Regions from separate parts of the Nonomuraea recticatena genome, predicted to be linked through region 2. Evidence: predicted binding sites of a transcription regulator. Region 2 holds the regulator's gene; the other holds the start of a gene.
The links. The regulator LexA, encoded in region 2, represses DNA repair genes until DNA is damaged. The targets are predictions, from matches to a motif close to TCGAACANNTGTTCGA.
Positions count from the first base shown of each region.

Region 1: recA (recombinase RecA) is a predicted target of LexA. The motif match lies at 4,927-4,942, and genes of this name have one in related genera.

Region 1 covers NZ_BAAATE010000003.1:68,342-77,627, reverse strand. Annotated here, with positions in the region: gene rny (ribonuclease Y) at 1-174, opposite strand, end outside; gene recX (recombination regulator RecX) at 783-3,530, opposite strand; gene ABFX50_RS06640 (hypothetical protein) at 3,574-3,696, opposite strand; gene recA (recombinase RecA) at 3,710-4,816, opposite strand; gene ABFX50_RS06630 (hypothetical protein) at 5,054-5,323, shown strand; gene ABFX50_RS06625 (MarR family winged helix-turn-helix transcriptional regulator) at 5,306-5,731, opposite strand; gene ABFX50_RS06620 (DMT family transporter) at 5,786-6,139, shown strand; gene ABFX50_RS06615 (DMT family transporter) at 6,152-6,472, shown strand; gene ABFX50_RS06610 (AAA family ATPase) at 6,450-6,740, opposite strand; gene ABFX50_RS06605 (DUF3046 domain-containing protein) at 6,772-6,966, opposite strand; gene ABFX50_RS06600 (hypothetical protein) at 7,012-7,206, shown strand; gene ABFX50_RS06595 (VOC family protein) at 7,211-7,699, opposite strand; gene ABFX50_RS06590 (pyridoxal phosphate-dependent decarboxylase family protein) at 7,741-9,060, opposite strand; gene ABFX50_RS06585 (Lhr family helicase) at 9,178-9,286, shown strand, end outside.
Region 2 covers NZ_BAAATE010000007.1:292,466-301,751, forward strand. Annotated here, with positions in the region: gene ABFX50_RS17125 (hypothetical protein) at 897-1,073, shown strand; gene ABFX50_RS17130 (LysM peptidoglycan-binding domain-containing protein) at 1,171-1,476, opposite strand; gene ABFX50_RS17135 (hypothetical protein) at 1,473-1,766, opposite strand; gene ABFX50_RS17140 (hypothetical protein) at 2,695-3,318, shown strand; gene lexA (transcriptional repressor LexA) at 3,830-4,537, shown strand; gene ABFX50_RS17150 (glycoside hydrolase family 6 protein) at 6,121-7,590, shown strand; gene ABFX50_RS17155 (hypothetical protein) at 7,710-7,955, opposite strand; gene ABFX50_RS17160 (MalY/PatB family protein) at 8,101-9,171, shown strand; gene ABFX50_RS17165 (S41 family peptidase) at 9,226-9,286, opposite strand, start outside.

The DNA.
Region 1 (9,286 bases), on a different contig from region 2:
GCGCCGCGCCTCCTCCAGCTCGCTGTGCACCTCGGCCAACTGATCGGGCGACGGTTGGGAGACGGGTGGCGGAGCCAGCGCGGCGGTTCGGCGCAGGAGTATGACAAACGCGACGATCATCACGCATGCCAGCAGGAGCACTGCCACCGCCAGCACCACGACAGGCGTCTCCATGTGCGCCCCGCCCTCCTCGCGTCATAGATGTGCCCAAACGCTCCAGGAGGGGTCACGCGCGCAGCACAGATCGCCCCAACGGTGTCGCCACCAGGACAAATATCAAGCCAAGGCAGACGCGGCACCGACTGAACAGCCGACGCCTTGCCTTCCCTGGGTCAATCGAGCTCGCTCGTCCGTAGTTCACCGGTATGGCAATCCGCACTGCGCGGAGTAACTCCTCACTGCCGTCGAGGTTATGCGTCGAAGAGGTAACGGGCAAGCAAAGACGTGCTGTCAAGCGCGCCCTACCGTCGAATCGAACACAAACCGTACGATCTTGCCGGATATAGCCGACACGCCCTCATTTACCCTGCTAACTCGGTCCTGACGCCCCATTCCCAAGACCGCCCGAAGAGTTCCCGAGACCCCCACGCGCGTCCCGCCCCGGCAGGCAGCGGCTTCCGGCCACCGGAGCCATAGCCGGGCCAACCCGGCATCCCAGCCCCACCGACCGCAGCGCAGACATTCCTACCCGCAACACAGGCATCACGGCAGGCATGGAGAGATCCCAAGAGACGCCGCTCGGACACGTGCAGGGAGAGAAGCCCGACAAGGTCATCCAGGCGTTATGGGAAGTCGTTCTCGATTTCGACGCCTTCGCTCTCCAGCGCCTCGCGAACCACCCGATAGGCCAGCCCCGCGCCATACCCCTTGCGCGCCAGCATCCCCGCCAGCCGTCGGGTGCGGACCTGCGCGTCGAGCCCTCGCGTCGAGGCCAGCTTGCGCTCCACCAGCCTGCGAGCGGTGTCGGCCTCCTGGTCGGAGTCGACCCGCTCCACGGCCTCGTTGACCGTGTCGCTGTCGACCCCTCTGTGCCGCAGCTCGGCCGCCAGCGCCCGCCGGGCCAGCCCTCGCCCGTGGTGCCGTGAGTCCACCCACGCCTCGGCGAATGCCTCGTCGTTGATCAGGCCCAACTCCGTGAACCGATCGAGTACGGCGTCGGCGGCCTCGTCGGGCACCTCGCGCTTCCGCAACGCCTCGGCGAGCTGCGCCCTGGTCTTGGGCCCCATGGTGAGCAGCCTCAGACAGATCGCCCTCGCGACCGATTCGGGATTCGCCGGAGGACCCGAGGCGGCCCCTGAACCCTCGTCGGGCCCATCCGGCCCGCCGGAACGCCTCCTCGACGAGCCCCGGCGCGCGCCACCGCCACCGCGCCGCCCACCCGAGCGCCGCCGTTCACGAGACCCCTCACCCCCCGAACCCTCATCGCCCTCACGACTCCCGTAGCCTTCCGGGCCGTCACTGAACAGCCCCGTGGTGGGAGCGGAGTCCTCATAGCGCCGGGAGTCGTCCTCGTGCTGACGCTTCGAGGCAGCCGAATAGCCCTGGGAGTGATCGGACGGCTGGCCGGTCGGAGCGCCCGCGTAACCCTGGGCTTGGTCCGCTGGCTGACCGCTCGGAGCAGCCCAAGAGCTTCCCCGGTGATCGGCTGGCCGGCCGGTCGGGGCAGCGTGATCACGCGCCCATTCGGGGGGCTCTCCAGTCGAGTCGAAGGGGTCGCCGACGTCCCGAGGGGAGGTGTTGGCGCGGCGAGTGGCTCTGCGCGGGCGACGGCGGGTGGTCGACCCGTCGTCACCGGAGGCCAGGCCGCGCTGCGGGCGGTCGCCGTCATCACCGGAAGCGAGCCCCGAGTACGGCCCGCCGCCATCGTCACCGGAGTCCAGCCAGCCGTGTGACCGACCGCCGTCGTCGCCCGAGCCGAGACCTCCCTCGGGGATGGCCCACTCGCCCTCCACCCCCGAAGCGCGCTCACGCACCTTGCGCTTCGGACGGCTCGTGCGCCGGGTGACATCCGGCCACGCGCCCCAGTCGCGCGACGCCCCAGGATGGTCGGCGTCGCGTCCATGCCCGCCGGCCTCGTTCCCCCGACGGTCGATTCCGCGTCCAGCTCCTTCGGTCCCACGACCCCGAAGCTCGGCATCACGCCCGAGTTCGGCGGCTTGGCGCTCTCGGTGATCGGTTCGAAGCCTGGGGGCGTCGGGAAGCCGGCCCTCGGAGGCAGTCGGGAGGGCATCGGGTGTCTGCGGATGACCGCTGTCTGCCTGCGGCCTGTCGCCGCCCTCGTCGGACGTGTTGGGGGACGACGAATGCTCAGAGGATCCCTCGAAGACGCCCCCCGAAGTCGGCCACCCTCCCGCAGAAACACCTTCCGGAGTCGGCCATCCTCCCTGAGAGACGCCTTCCGAAGTCGGCGAATCACCCCCGGAGATATGTTCTGGCGTCGGCCGCTCTCCCGTAGCAGGCGACTCTCCCAGCGCGGACTGTTCTCTCGGCGACGGGCCCGCCCTACGGGGCTGCGTCTTCGATGGAGTACCTGTCGAAGCCGCGTGTCCTACGGATGAGGCGCTCGGCCGGGAGGTTGCTGCGACGGCAGGCTCGATGCTGTCCACCCGAGACTCGGAGGCGTCCTCCGAAGGCGGGATGGCTGCCCGAGGTTCGGCGACTGCGGCCCGAGGTTCGGAGGTGTCTCCCCACGGCTGGGCGGCTGCCCGAGGCTCGGTGACTTCCCGAGGCTCGGTGGTTGCCGGAGGCTCAGGGGCGTGGTCGCTTGTCGTGGCATTTGACGACCATGGGGAACGACTGGTTGGTTCGAAGCGCCAGATCGGGCCGTCGTCCTCCGTGTCGCGTGACGCCCTGCGGCTCTTGCGGGCACGGGTTGGGCGGGCGAGGTCGGCGACGCCGTCGGGGACGCGAGACCAAGCGCCCTGGCCCGCCTCGTCGCCAGGGCCCCATCCGCCCGAACTCCACGCGCCAGCAGCCGAGCGCTCCCCGCCCCAGGTGCTGTCTGCCGAGCCGCCGCCGTCATCGGCCGACCCGCCGCCCAGGCCCCAGCTCTCCCGGGCCGACGCCTCCTGCGAACCCCAGCCGTCCTGAGGCGTCGTGTCGTGCGACCCCCAGCCACCGGGGGGCGCGTTCGAGCCCCAGCCGCTCTGCGGCGCCGAGTCGTTGGTGGTCCAACCGTCCCGAGTCGCCGGGTTGTCGGTGGTCCAGCCCTCTGCGGTCGACGGGGCGTTGGCGGTCCAGCCGTTGTCGGCCTCTGTGACGCCCTGTCCCCAGCTTCGGGTGGCCGCTGCGCCTTCCTCACCCCACACGGGGACCGCACCCTCGCCCACACCGATGTGAGCCGACGGGCCGTCCGCTTCGCCACCGGGCTGACCCGAGGTGCCGTCCGAGCTCTCGGCCCTGCCACTCGCCGCACCGGCCGCCTCTGCGCGGGCCGCTTCCGCACGGGTGCCCGGCGCCGGGCGGTCAGCAGCCTGGCCATCGCTCGTCGTGCCGGTCGATGCCCCGCTGACGTCGGGCTCGGGCGTCATCTCGGCCGTGCCCCTGCCCTCGTCGTTCGCTTCCGCTCTCACGTCAGACACCGTGCCGTTCCGAGGTCGGGTGCTCGGCCTGCTCGTGGTCGTTGGCGGTGGGCCCGCCGTCCCTCTGGGGGGCGGCGGGGTTCGGGCGGGGGACGGGGGCCGGCGACATGCTCATGCCTCAGACCGGATCAGACGTCACCGGGCTTGGGCGTGGCGGCGGCCTTGGAACCACGGCCGGAGGGCGCGGCGGCGACCGGAGGAGCGGCCGGGGCCGCGGGTGCCTCGGCCGGGGCGTCGACGCGCGGCCCCACACCCAGCTTCTCCTTGATCTTCTTCTCGATCTCGTTGGCCACGTCGGGGTGGTTGCGCAGGAAGTTGCGCGCGTTCTCCTTGCCCTGGCCGAGCTGGTCGCCCTCGTAGGTGTACCAGGCGCCGGACTTGCGGACGAAGCCGTGCTCCACACCCATGTCGATGAGGCCGCCCTCGCGGGAGATGCCCACGCCGTAGAGGATGTCGAAGTCGGCGACGCGGAAGGGCGGCGCCATCTTGTTCTTGACGACCTTGACGCGGGTGCGGTTGCCGACCGCCTCCGTGCCGTCCTTCAGCGTCTCGATGCGGCGGATGTCGAGGCGGACCGAGGCGTAGAACTTCAGCGCCTTACCACCGGTCGTGGTCTCGGGCGAGCCGAACATGACGCCGATCTTCTCGCGCAGCTGGTTGATGAAGATGGCCGTGGTGCCGGTGTTGTTGAGCGCACCGGCGACCTTGCGCAGCGCCTGGGACATCAGACGGGCCTGGAGACCGACGTGGCTGTCGCCCATCTCGCCCTCGATCTCGGCCTTGGGCACCAGGGCCGCGACCGAGTCGATGACGATGATGTCGACGGCGCCCGAGCGGATCAGCATGTCGGCGATCTCGAGCGCCTGCTCACCGGTGTCGGGCTGGGAGACGAGCAGGGCGTCGGTGTCGACGCCGAGCTTCTTGGCGTATTCGGGGTCGAGGGCGTGCTCGGCGTCGATGAACGCCGCGATGCCGCCCGCCCGCTGCGCGTTGGCCACCGCGTGCAGCGCGACCGTGGTCTTACCACTGGACTCGGGACCGTAGACCTCGATGATGCGGCCCCTGGGGAAGCCGCCGATGCCGAGCGCGACATCGAGTGCGATCGAACCGGTCGGCGTCACCTCGATGGGAGCCCTGACGTCATCGCCGAGGCGCATGACGGAGCCCTTGCCGAACTGCCGCTCGATCTGTGCGAGGGCAGTCTCAAGGGCCTTCTCGCGGTCGTTGATAGCCATGGGAACTCCCCTGGAGGGTCGTGTCTGGTCGGTCGAGTGAAAGCTACGCGGTGGGACCGACAATTTTCCGCCGAGCCGTGCAGGAAGCGGTTCGGCGAGTTTCATAGTAGCCGAACGACTGTTCGATGGCGCCCCGAACACGCCGAGTCGCCAGACATTCCCTGACATTACGCCGGGCGTGTTGCCATGGCCGCTGAGCTGGGGAGATCCTTGGGAAAAGGGTCGAGAGGCGGCGACGTGACGAGCACCTACACCGGGCAGCGGCGTACCCAACTGGAGGCGCTCGCCGAGCTGCTCCCCGCCCACGCGCTCGTCGGGCGCATGGTCGGTGGAGACGATCCCGTGCTGTGGGTCTGGCATCCGCGCACGGGCCGGCAGACGATCATTTTCGCGACGCCGTCGACGTCGGCGTGGGTCTTCCTGTGGTCGCCCGGCGGCCACGGCACGTCCGACGACCTCGAAGGGACGATACGCGCGGTCGCGGCGGTCCTAGCCGACGGCGAATGACTCACGCAGCGCGGACACCGTGGCCGTGAGGCCGTCGGAGGCGGCGCGGTCGAGGGCAGCGGTGAGCGTCTGCTCGTAGAGGTCGCTCGCCCCCTCCTTCCGCTCCCTCCCCGCCTCGGTGATGACGGTGTAGACGCCCCGGCGGTCGTTGGCGCACAGGTCACGGCGGGTGAGCCCGGCGGCCTCCAGCCGTCCGACCAGGCGGGTGACGGAGCTCTGGTTGAGCCCGAGCAGGTCGGCCAGCTCCTGCATGCGCAGCTCGCCGCTCCTGGCGGTCGACAGGTGGCACAGCGCGCGATACTCCGACAGGCCGAGGCCGTGCCGCTGCAGGGCCGCGGCCAGTTCGTGCTCCACTCTGGCGTGCAGCCGTACCACTCCGACCCACATGTCGTCGTCGAGCGTCGCCATCCGGCTCTCCTCCCGTGTTGACATCCATTCTATGTGTATGCACAGAATATGTATGTGCATACAAGAACTCAAGCATGGGCCTACCTTCTCATCGCCGCCGTTTTCGAGGTGGTCTTCGCTCTGGGCACCAACGCCACCGAGGGCTTCACCCGGCTCGGCCCCTCCCTGCTCACCGTGGCCGCCGCGGCGGGCGGCATCTTCTTCCTCAGCCTGGCGCTCAGGACACTCGACGTGGGTGTCGGCTACACCGTCTGGACGGGCATCGGCTCGGTCGGCACCGTCGTGTTCGGCACCGTGATCTTCGGTGAGTCACTGAGCGTGTGGAAGGTGCTGGCCTTCCTTCTGATCATCGGCGGCGTCCTCGGCCTCAAGCTGGCCGACCGCCTCTCCCCTTCCACCACAGTCTGAGGAGTGACCGTCATGGCCTGGATCTATCTCTCCATCGCGATCGTCTTCGAGATCGCCTTCGCGCTCGGCACCAACGCCACGCAGGGCTTCACCCGGCTGTGGCCGTCCGTCTTCACACTGATGGCGGCGGCCGGCGGGATCTTCACCCTCAGCCTGGCGCTCAGGACACTCGACGTGGGTGTCGGCTACACCATCTGGACCGGCGTCGGCTCCATCGGCACCGTGCTTCTCGGCGCGCTGATCTACAAGGAGCGGATCACCGCCGCCAAGCTGGTGTCCTTCGCCGCGATCATCGGCGGGATCGTGCTGCTCAAGCTCTCCGCAGGTGTCTGAGCACGAATCCGACCCGCTCCTGTACGGCGAGGCGGGGCAGCTCGACCAGCGAGTAGCCGTAGTCGAGGTACGCCTCCGTGACCCGGTCGTAGGTCAGGGAGGCCTCCTCGAGCATCTGCCTGCGCTCGGCGTCGTTCTCGAAGATCTCAGGCCACAGGGGCGCGACGAAGACCTCGTGGTGGTACCGGAAGCTCTTCGCGGCGGCGTCGTGCGCGGGGACCGGCCGCCCCTCCAGACCCGGCCCGCCCGTGACCACGACGAACGTCATCGGCCGTGCTTGCTCCCCTTGCACGGCCGGCTCAGCGCAGGCGGCTCGACACGTCCTCCACCTGGCACACCGCCCGCCAGACCTCCTTCGCGCTCACGCCCTGCGCGAGCGCCTGCTCGACCGTCCGTCCCCCCAGGGGCGCGATTACGTAGTCGCGGGCCCACGACTCAGCGTAGGGATCGCCGAAGTGGGCGCGCATCCGTCTCCAGAACTCGGTCAGGCGCATGCCACCAAGTATGGAACCCGCCGCCGAATGGGTAGGACAAGCCTCATGGCGAAAACCCCCAAATCGGCTCCCAAGCCGTCAGCCACCGCCAGGACACATCGGGAGCGTCGCCGCAGCCTGCTCCTCCAGCTGCGCCTCGCCGTACAGAAGGACAAGGCCGACCGCGCCGAACGGCACGCGGGCCTGAAGCGGCAACCACGGCAGGGCAGGCCGCGCGATCGCAGGGCGTCGAGGAGATAGACGTCTACAGCACGCGCGAGCCGTACATCTCTCCGAGATGGTCGGCGAGCAACTCCAGTCTGGCGCCGTCGGGGTCCCTGAAATAGATGGAGGCGCCGCTCTCGATCTGGTGCGGCACGCCGGCCATCTCCAGCTTGCCCTTCAGCCGTTCCCATGTGGCGGGGTCCACGGAGATCGCGATGTGGTGCAGCCCTCCGAGGACCTCCTGGTAGGGCGCGAGATCGAGGCCGGGGAAGTCGAAGAAGGCCAGCAGGTTGCCGTTGCCGATGTCGAAGAAGAAGTGGTTGGACCCCTTGTAGTCGCGGTTCTCGAAGATCTCCGTGAGCGGGAACTCCAGGAGGTCCTGGTAGAAGCGGATGGTCTGTTCCACGTCGGAGGAGAGCAGCGCGAAGTGGTGCAGGCCGCGCGCACTGCTCGAGGGACGGTGCGGGAGGAGGTACTGCCGCCTGATGCGCTCGCGATCAGCCTCGATGGCCGAATGGTCGATGGTCACGTCGCTCACCTCTCCCGCTCTATGTCCCCGCAATTCCCGCCTCAATCGCGCATGGTGGCGACAATCTCCTCGACGATCTCGATCGTGGTGCCCGGATGCAGGAAGGCGAACCTGGCGACGGTCTCACCCTCCCAGCCGGTCGGGGTGACGAATCCGACCTGTCCCGCGAGCAGCCGTTCCGACCAGGCGTAGTAGTCGTGAGAGGTCCATCCGCGGCGGCGGAAGAGCACAGCGGACAGCTCCGGATCGCGGATGAGCTCCAGGTGGTCGCTCTGCCTGATCAGCTCGGCGCTCTCCCTCGCCAGCGTGAGCCCTCGCTCGACGGCCTCGGTGTAGGCGTCGGTGCCGTTGACCGCCAAGGAGAACCACAGCGGCAGGCCGCGGGCTCGCCTGGTCAGGTGATAGGCGTAGTCGGTGGGGTTCCACTCGCCGCCGTCGGTGTGCAGGACGTCCAGGTACGAGGCGTCCTGCGTGTGCACGGCACGCGCCAGGCGCGGGTCGCGATAGATCAGCGCGGCGCAGTCGAACGGGGCGAACAGCCACTTGTGCGGGTCCACGACGAAGGAGTCGGCGTGCTCGATGCCCTCGTAGCGGTGGCGCACGGAGGGGGCGAACAGGCCCGCGCCGCCGTACGCGCCGTCGACGTGGAACCACAGGCCGCGCTCGCGGGCGACCTCCGCGACGCCCTTGAGGTCGTCGATGATGCCCGCGTTGGTGGTGCCCGAGGTGGCGACGACGCCGATGACGTTCTCCTGGCCTTCGAGCGCGCGCCGGAGGGCCTCACCCGTGAGGCGGTGGTCCTCCGACGGCACGACCAGCGCCTCGACGCCGATGATGCGCAGGGTGTTGGAGATCGACGAGTGCGCCTGGTCGCTGACGGCGATCTTGGCGTTCGGCAGGCCGGCCGTGTCGCGGGCGACGACCAGGGCGGACAGGTTGGCCGCGCTGCCGCCCGAGACGAAGCAGCCGCCCGCGGTGCCCGGCATGCCCGCGCGGTCGGCGATGAGCCTCAGGACCTGGTTCTCCGCCGCGATGGCGCCCGAGGCCTCCAGCCAGCTGATGCCCTGCAGGGAGGCGCACGAGACGACCATGTCGAACAGCAGCGCGGCCTTGGTGGGGGCGGCGGGGATGAAGGACAGGAAGCGGTTGCTGTCGGCGGAGATGACCGCGCGCGAGAGCTGCTGGTCGTAGATGTCCAGAACCCTGGCGGGGTCGTTGCCCTTGGCCGTCATGAGCCCGGCGAGCGCCGCGTCCAGCTTGTCCTTCTCGCCCGGGTGGTCGAGGGGAACGGGATCGAGGGCGAGGCGCTGCCTCATGTAGTCGAAGACCAGGTTGGTGAGGCGCTCGTCATAGCTATGCACGCGTGCATTATGCGGATAAAACCGAAAAAGGGGTAAATAACGGGCAGCGATCTTCCTAACTGCCCGTCCGGGACGGCCCGTCGAGGTTTTGTCGGTACGGCGAGGCACCATGGTGGGATGAGCGCGCTCGACCACTTCAGCAGGATGACCCGTGACTGGTTCACCGGGGCATTCCTGGCTCCCACACAGGCCCAGGAGGGCGCGTGGGAGTCGATCGCGCGCGGCG
Region 2 (9,286 bases):
GTAAAATGCTCGTCGGCAGACGCTCGCGCCCGCGCCACGGGCTGCCATGGAGCGGTCACGGAAACACAAGTTGTGGTGAACTACATCGGTGTAACTACTAGATGTTGTGGTCCAACCGTAGAAGCGCGCGACCATGAACGCAAGTTGGCCCGGCCCATCCAACCGAAGTCGCTGATCAGCCGCGCTGGAGCCCTGGAACGTCGGCGTGTCGCACTGGTGGGACGGGGATGGGGTTGCGTGACGGGTGTCGCCGATGGCCGAATCACCCTTGGATGGGGGTGATGTGAGGCGGCATGCCGGAGTGTCCAGTACGGAGGCGTGACCGCTTGGGTTCACGTAGATGGAGCAACGGGTCACCCTCCTGGATTCCCCCGGCCACGACCCCTCGCGCCCGCCGTCAGACCCGCCAGAGCACGCCCTACGCTTCAGGGAGCGAATCGACCCGAAGCACGAAACCGGCAACACGCGGCAACCCGAAAGCATGAGGCAACACGGGGCAGCCCGGAACACGGAGCAGCACGCGGCAAACCCGCAAGCATGAGGCAGCACGCGGCAACCCGCAACACGGAGCAGCACGCAAAACTGGCGCCCCAGAGAGCGACCCGAGGGGCGCCCCAGAGGGCCGAATGATCCAGAGGAAGGGCGACCCGACCCGAAGGGCGACCCGACCCGAAGGGCGACCCGACCCGAAGGGCGACCCGACCCGAAGGGCGACAGAGGGGAGAGCGACCCAGCGGAAAGCGCAACCCAGCGGGAAGCGCAGCCCGAAGCACAGAACGACGACCCCGGAGGGCAGAGCAACCCGTTGGAAACTCGGGGCGAGGGCTCAGCCAACGCTGCGGCGGGCTCTCACACCATCCAGGAGGCCGCTCCCCGAGAGGCGGCGTCGTCAGGCTGTGCGGTCCGGGAAGCCCATCGCCCAGCCTCTACCGGGCCTCCGGCGGCGAGACCGGCGGCATCGTGGTCAGCTCCACGATCCCGCCGAGCCTGACCGGTCAGGCAAGGGGCTGACCAACATCTTCGTCGTCAGCGACTCCCAGCAGATGTACGACTCCGTCGGCGTACTGACCTGAGACGCCATCGTCAAGACCCACGGACTCGAGACACGGTCGTCGAGACGCCCGGACCCAAGACACCGTCGTCAAGACGCACGGACCCAAGACACCGTCGTCAGGGCGTGCGGTCCGGGAGGTACAGTCGGCCGCCGGGACGGATCAGTGAGCTGCTCAGGCCGTTGAGCCGCATGATCTCCCCCGCCGTCGCGGCCGTGTCGTCGCCAGGTGACACCGCGGCGGCGATGGTCCACAACGTGTCGCCCTTCTCCACGACCACCCACGGCAGCCCTTCGCGTCCCATGCCCCTCGACTCCTGCGCGATCGCCCAGCTGGTCGCCTTGGCGCCGAGCACGAACCCGCCCAGCGTCAACGCCGCGAACAGCCCCACGAGCACGATCCGACCCCGCCTGGTCAACCTCATCGGAGCTCGCCGAACCGCCTCACCTCGCGGGCCTGCCTCCGCCAGCCGTACGCGCGGGTCGGGCCACCCTCGAGCACGATCTCCCGCCCTTCGCCTGCCGAGCGCCCGCCGGACCCGAAGCACGGCCAGCCGCGGACCCCGCAGACCATCCAGCCCGCGCACAGCACCGCGATTCCTGCTCTGCGGTCGACCGACCCCGTCGCGCGGCCTGTCGACTCGCCCCTGCCTGCCGCCTCGCCCCTGCCTCTCCCCTCGCCCCTGCCTGTCGCCTCGCACCTGGGCCTCCGCACGGCCCCGTCCCGCCCGGCGCCCCTTCCCCACCGGGCGCCGCTGCCCTTCCTCCGAGCGCCGCTGCTCTCTCACCTGCGGGCGTTCGGAGCGCCCGCCTCGCTTCTCCGCGCCCACGTCCGAGTAGGCCAGCCGGAGACCCCGCGCCTCACCACCGACCGGCAGGCCGGTGGATCGGACAGCTCGCGAATCGTCACCCACACGCGAAAAAACCTTCCCCTCAGCATTGGCGGGCGGGCGGGCTTGCCGAACGGCTCCCGCGCCGGCTCGCAGACGCGCCCACCAGCCCGACTTCACCTCATCGCCGACCGGCCGGCGGCTGGGCCGACCTGTGCCTGCGTCACCGCGAGACCGGGAACGGATCCACCGGTCTCCTCTGACCTCCGCGTCGCCCGGCGGGCGCGTCGATCCGCCGTCCCGCACCTCAGCGATTCCCCTGGGCCCACTCGTCACCGCCCCCAGCCGTTCCGTTCTGCCTCCCGTGCCGGGTTCGCGTCGCGGCCGCACCGGCTCCTGGCTCGCGCCGCCTTGCAGTACCCGCAACCGCCTGTCCCCCGACCGGCCTGCCCCCGTCACAGGACGCTCCTCACCTCGCCCCCCGCCACCCCGCCGAGCCCCCGCACGGCGCCCCCGCCGCTCCGACTCGACCTCGTCCACCGTGCTACGACGCTTCTCGTACGGCCCGGCCTCCCTCACCGTGCTGCGACCTCCCCCGTACGGCCCGGCCTCCCCCACCGTGCTGCGTTCTCTGCCGTACGACCCGGCCACCGTGCTGCGATCTGTCCCATACGGCCTTCCCGCTTCCCGCGCCCCTCGGCCTCCGCGGTCAGCCCCGACCCTGCCCCTCGCTTTGCCACCTTCGCCATCCCGCCCCGTCTCCTCTCTTGCCCCGCGGCCTCCCCCGTCCGACGCCATATCCCCCCTCTCCCAATGGCCTCCGCCACCCCGCTCCCCCGCACCCCGCGCTCCGTGACCCCCGCCATCCCGCTCCCCCTCACCCCGTCCTTCATGGCCTCCGTCAACGCGCTCCCGCCGGCCCTGGCCTGCGCGACCGCCGCCATCCCCTACCGCCGCGCCTCGTCCTGCACGATCTTCGTTATCGAGCTTCCACTCACCCCGTCCTGCACGACCGCCGCCGTCACGCACCGTGGCACTCCTCGCCCCGCGACCCCCGTCAACACGTTCCACCTCACCCCGTCCTGCACGGCCTCCGTCAACGCGGTTGCGCCCACCCCCTGCACGACCGCCGCCGTCACGCACCGTCGCATCCCTCGCCCCGCGACCCCCGCCATCCCGATCCGCCCCACCCCGTCCTGCACGACCCCCGCCATCCCGTACCGCCGCGCCCCTCGCCCCGCGACCCCCGTCAACACGCTCCGCCGTGGCACTCTCTCTGCAGCCTTCACCGTCCGGGTCGGCCTCCTGCCATGCCCGGCGGGCTTTCCCGTACGCCCCGGTTTCGCCCCGCACCCGATGGCCACCCCCTTGCGACGGCGCGCTCTGCCTCGACCTGGAGCCTTCGCCGTACCGTTCTGCGGCTTCTGCGCTCCTTAGCCCATCCGGCTCCGGACCCACGCCACCAGGCGCACTGGGTGTCTCAGCGGCAGCGGGGGCGGGGTCGGCGCGACCTCGGCCTCTGGAACCCGCCTGACGGTCGTGCTCCATTGGGGGGTCGCAGGCCGTACCGGCGAATGAGCGGGGTGGCGGCACCAGACGGAGGCGGCGCGCGCCCTCGGGGGCGCGCCGGCGCTCCTCTCTCGTGATGTCGGCGATCAGGGTGAGTTGGCTGTCTTGGCTGGTTGAATCTGTGCTTGTGGTCGCCCGCACTGATGACCTCCCGCCACCGTCGACCCACGGAAAAGGTCGAATAAAGATCAGCGAATCGAACACGGTGTCGATCGAACTCCCGTACGATGTTGTACACCACGTCGCCGACGATTTCGAGGAAGACTCGAACAATTGTTTGAAGTTGATCTCAATCGGCGGTACGGTCGCTGTGTGCGACATGAAGACCACGGACCGGAAGGCGCGCCGATGAAGCGGGCCGCCGGGCGAGGAGGAGAGCATGAGCGAGCGGAGTGACGACAACGGCGTCAGCGACCTTGCGGTTCGCCGTCGCGACTCCCTGGGCCTGACGCCCAGGCAACGCAAGATCCTTGAGGTGATCCGCGACTCGGTGCAGCAGCGGGGCTACCCGCCGTCCATGCGCGAGATCGGCGAGGCTGTGCAGCTGACGAGCACGTCCAGCGTCTCGCACCAGCTGACGGCGTTGCAGCGCAAGGGCTATCTGAGGCGTGATCCACACCGGCCCCGCGCTCTTGAGGTCAGGCTGCCCGGCGAGCCGGTGCTGTGGGTCGACCCCGACGGCGGCGTCGACGAAGCCCCGGTGAACAGGCCGACCGCGGCGTATGTTCCGCTGGTCGGGCGCATCGCCGCCGGTGGTCCGATCTTGGCCGAGGAGAGCGTCGAGGACGTCTTCGCGCTACCCAAGCAGCTGGTCGGCGAGGGCACCCTCTTCCTCCTCCAGGTCACCGGTGACTCGATGATCGAGGCGGCCATCGCCGACGGGGACTGGGTGGTCGTACGGCAGCAGCCGGTTGCCGAGAGCGGCGACATCGTGGCGGCCATGATCGATGGCGAGGCGACGGTGAAGACGTTCAAGCGCAAGGACGGCCATGTCTGGCTGGTCCCGCACAACTCCAACTACGACCCGATCCCCGGCGACGAGGCCAGCGTCCTGGGCAAGGTCGTCGCGGTTCTCCGCCGCCTCTAGCCGCGGGGCTCTCCACCGCTCGATCGGCCTCTACTGGGAGACGGCCGATCGAGCGGCCCGTGGTGCATGCCGCACAGCTCTCCAAGCCCGCGACCTTCAGCCCTTCGAGAAGGCCGTGAGGCGCGGGTGCCACACGGTTCCTCGACCGCGAGAGGTCGTGAACTTTCTACAGTCCGATCGCCGGGCCAGGTTGGCTGGCTGCCCGGGCTCGGGCGCTTGACGTGCGGCTTCCCATCGTCCGAATTTCGCGCGAGCCCCGTAATCGAGTATCGCGATTGCTCGAGTATCGTGCGAGCTCAGGTTGCTAGATCGCCACGCCGGTCCGACGGCCGATCGCACGGCTTCCTATTCATGTCGCGTATCTCGCCCACGTCTGAGCGTCGTGCGACCGCGGTTTGATTGAACGACGCATGAGACAGCAAGCGCGGCCTGCTCGGACGATGCCTGAGCGCCCTACAGGCGCGACGGTTCGCCAGTGCCTGTGGCATCACGCGAACGCGGGCTGTCGGGTGGCATATGAGGTAGCGAGCGCGATCTGTTCGAACGGTGCCTGGGCGCTCAACAGCTCGGGCTGATCGACCAGTGTCTGAGGTGTCGTGCGAACGCGGTCGGATCCAACGGCGCGTGAGGCAATGATCGTGGCCTGCGCGAACCGTGCCTAAGTGTTGCATCTGGGGCTGTTCGAACGGCGTCGGGCACATGCCTCGGCAGCGTGCACGCGGAACGCCGGATGATGCCGCCCCTGAGACGGCGGGTTGGGCGTCGGTGAGGTTGAGGCTCACGCAGGATCTTGCAGCCTGGCATGCCTGTCGGCCTCGCGGTCAACCCATGGCTGACATGAGAGTCCACCTCGCGGTCGGTCAATGGGCTGGCAGGAGAGTCCACGTCGCGGTCGGTCAATGGCTGGCATGGGCCGTTTCACAGTCAGTCATCGGGTACGGCACGAGCCGAGAGGTCGCCGAAGATCTCGCCCTCGTCGACGACGAACGAGACGTCGTCCACCCTCGCCTGGTCGCGAGGCCGTGGCGCGTGTCTCACCTCGCGGCCTGACGGGGTGAGCGCATGGCACCCCTCCCCTCATCGCTTGCAGCATCGGAGCGCAGTCTTGGGTCGCTCGATCGGTCCTCCGGCGGGGGCGTCCGATCGAGCGGCCCATCTCAGTGGACTCTCGAGGCGGCAGCGACCCCTACGATTCCTCCGGGGCTCGCCGGAAGGGCACGTCTCTAGCGAGAGGAACTGGGGAAGGGGCGTGGAGACGACCTGGCCGTACTGACACCAGAAGTGAACCAGCCACCCTAAGCGAATTGAATGGCACGCCCCCTGAAGCCGCGCCCAGGAGCGCCTCCGGGCTCGGCTGCTGCGCCCTGCCGTCCTGCGAAGACGGCCGGACCTGCGCTCCCTCGGCTGAGCAGTCTGGCGGTGCCCCCGTACGGCGCGGCGCACGGTGGCGACACGCCCACTCCTCAAGCGAGCTGCGCGAGCCCTTGGCGGACCACTGCATTCCACAAAAGGTCACGGAAGCGGTTAAATCCTGTGATATTGGATCACCGACATGATGTTGGAATCCAGAAGGGACGCCTTTCGTGCGATTGTTAACCCGCCTGATGGCGGTCACCGCCTCGACGGTGACCGTGCTGTCGGTGACAGCCGCCGTCTCCGCCGCCGCGGTTCCCGAACTCGTGGTCAACGGCACCTTCGGCAGCGGCACCGCTCCCTGGTGGAAGTCCGCCAACACCACGATGGCCCTGGACGCGGAGCGTCTGCGCGTCAACGTCCCGGGCGGCACCGCCAACCCGTGGGACGCCATGATCGGCCATAACGACATCAAGCTGACCAGCGGCAAGGCCTACAAGCTGTCGTTCGACGCCTCGGCGTCCGCTCCGGTCACCGCGGTCACCACCGTCCAGCTCGCGAACCCCCCGTACACCAACACTCTGACCAAGACGATCTCGCTCACCACGACGAGCAAGCGCTTCAGCTTCCCGTTCACCTCAAGCCTGAGCACGTCGGGCGGCCAGGTGTCGTTCCAGCTCGGCAAGAACGCGGGCTTCAGCTTCTACGTGGACAACGTCTCGCTGACCGAGACGTCATCGACATCACCGTCGCCTACTCCCTCCCCCACGACGACACCCACGACGTCTCCTACGACGACGCCGAAGCCGGAGGAGCCGGGCTCAGGGCCGGTCGCCATGACCGACGGCTTCTATGTCGATCCGCAGTCCAATCCGGCGATCTGGGTGCGCGCCAACGCGGGCGACTCCAGGGCGGCGCGCATCAAGTCGTCGATCTCGGACAAGCCGATGGCGCGCTGGTTCGGCAACTGGAGCGGCGACGTCGGCGCGGCGGTCTCCCGCCACGTGGCCGCCGCGGACGCCGCGAACAAGCTCCCGGTCCTGGTGGCCTACAACATCCCCGGTCGTGACGCCTGTGGCGGCCACTCGGGCGGCGGCGCGGGCAGTGAGTCGGCGTACAAGACGTGGATCTCCGCGTTCGCTTCCGGGATCGGCAACCGCCCGGCGATCGTCGTCATCGAGCCCGACTCCCTCGGCGACTTCGGCTGCATGACCGACACCGCCATCCAGGCCCGTAACCGCATGCTGGTGTACGCCACCCAGCAGTTCCGCGACAAGGCCCCCAACGCGTGGGCCTACCTCGACGGCGGCAACGCCGGCTGGGTCGCGGCGGGGACGATGGCGACCCGCCTGAAGAACGCGGGCGTCGGCAACATCCGCGGCTTCTCGGTGAACGTCTCCAACTACTACACCACCGCCCAGTCGGCCACCTACGCGAGCTCGGTCAACGCGTCGCTCGGCGGCACCGCCACGTTCGTGATCGACACCAGCCGCAACGGCAACGGCTCCAACGGGGAGTGGTGCAACCCCGCGGGCCGCAAGCTCGGGACCCCCACCCAGCTCGGCGGTGACGGCGGAGCCGAGATGCTGCTGTGGGTGAAGATTCCCGGCGACTCCGACGGCAACTGCGGCATCGCGCCGAACATCCCCGCCGGCCAGTTCAGCCCGGCCATCGCCATCCGCCTGATCGACGGCACCTGACCAACGCGTGAGCGCCCGGCCCGCGCGAGAGCGGGTCGGGCCATCCTCCTCCATCCGGTTCGGAACCCGTCAGACCACACTGATGCGGACGACGAGAACCCGGTTCTTCAGCCGACGAGTCAACGGCCTGGCCTGGTCGAATGGGCCGCGGAACCGCCAAGGCCATCGTCGCGACCTCGAGCAGCCCGCTGCTCTGCTTCTCGCTTGTGCCGCGCCCGTTCGGCCGCGACACGTTCCCTGAGCTGCCGGTCCTCGACCTCGCGAGGAGAGGGGATCCGGCTCCGCCTGTCGTGCTTGAGCGCCAGCCGGATCGCCCCGTAGATGACCAGGAAGAGCACCACCATCGAGATCAGCCAGCCGATCATGCCACCCCGGCTCGATGCCCGAACCCGAGCTGCTTCACCCGCACGGATGACCGTCGAGCGTGAGAAGGACCTGATCATCTCCTCGACCGTGACGCCAGGGCAAGCCGGAACGGACAATTCGTGCGTCATGGGTGACACTGATCAGGTGGACGAAACCATCCGTAGGCCCCCCAAGGACGGTCTGAAGTGGGCCGGCGCCGGGCCGGACGTCATCGCCTGCTGGATCGCCGACATGGACTTCCCCACCGCCCCCGAGATCGTCGAAGCCCTTCAGCGGCGTGCGCGCGGCGATCTCGGCTACCCCGCTTGGGCCGCCGAGCCCCAGTCCGGTCCCCTGGCCGAGGCGTTCGCCGAGCGGATGCTGGCGACGTACGGCTGGGACGCGGAGCCGTCATGGGTGCGCTCGTTCTCCGACCTCAACCAGGCGCTCCAGGTGATGCTCCACCTCACCACCGGACCCGGCGACACCGTCGCCATGCACGCCCCCGCCTACCCGCCGTTCCTCGGCACGATCGCGGAGATGGGCCGCCGCCTGCGCACCGACGTGTCCGACCTGAGCGGATGCCGCGCGCTCGTCCTGGTCAACCCGCACAACCCCACGGGCAAGGTCTTCAGCAGGCCGGAGCTCGTCGCGCTCGCCGAGCAGGCCGAGCGGCACGACCTGGTCGTCATCGCCGACGAGGTGCACGCCGACCTCGTCTACGCGCCTGGGCGACACACCCCCTTCGCCTCGATCCTCCCCGAGCGCACCATCACGCTGACCTCGGCCACCAAGGCCTTCAACCTGGGCGGCGTCCGCTGCGCACTGGCCCACATGGGCCCTCCGCAGGTGCGCGAGGCGCTCAGGGCGCAACCCTCCTTCCTGTACGGCGGAGCCAACGTCTTCGGCGTCGAGGCCACGGTCGCCGCCTGGCGGCACGCCGACGGATGGCTACGTGACACCATGACCGTCCTCGACCGCAACCGGCGCCTGATCGCCGAGCGCCTGCCCGGATACGTGCCGCCCGAAGCCGCCTACCTGGCATGGCTGGACTTGGGGCGGCCGGGCATGGCGGAGGTGCTGGAACGCGAGGCGAAGATCATGGTGAGCGACGGCGCCGCCTTCGGGCCCGGAGGCGAGAGCTTCGTCCGGCTCAACTTCGCCACCTCGGAGGCCATCCTCACCGAGGTGCTGGACCGCCTGGACCGAGCCCGCTCCGCCGGTCTCCTGCGCTGACCGCGCCATGAGGGGGTCGCCCGTCACCGGTGACGGTCACGGGCGACCGGGTCGTCACGGCACGGGGGGAAGCGCCGGCGGAGTGACGGCCGGATGCTCGTTCAGGGCCGCCATC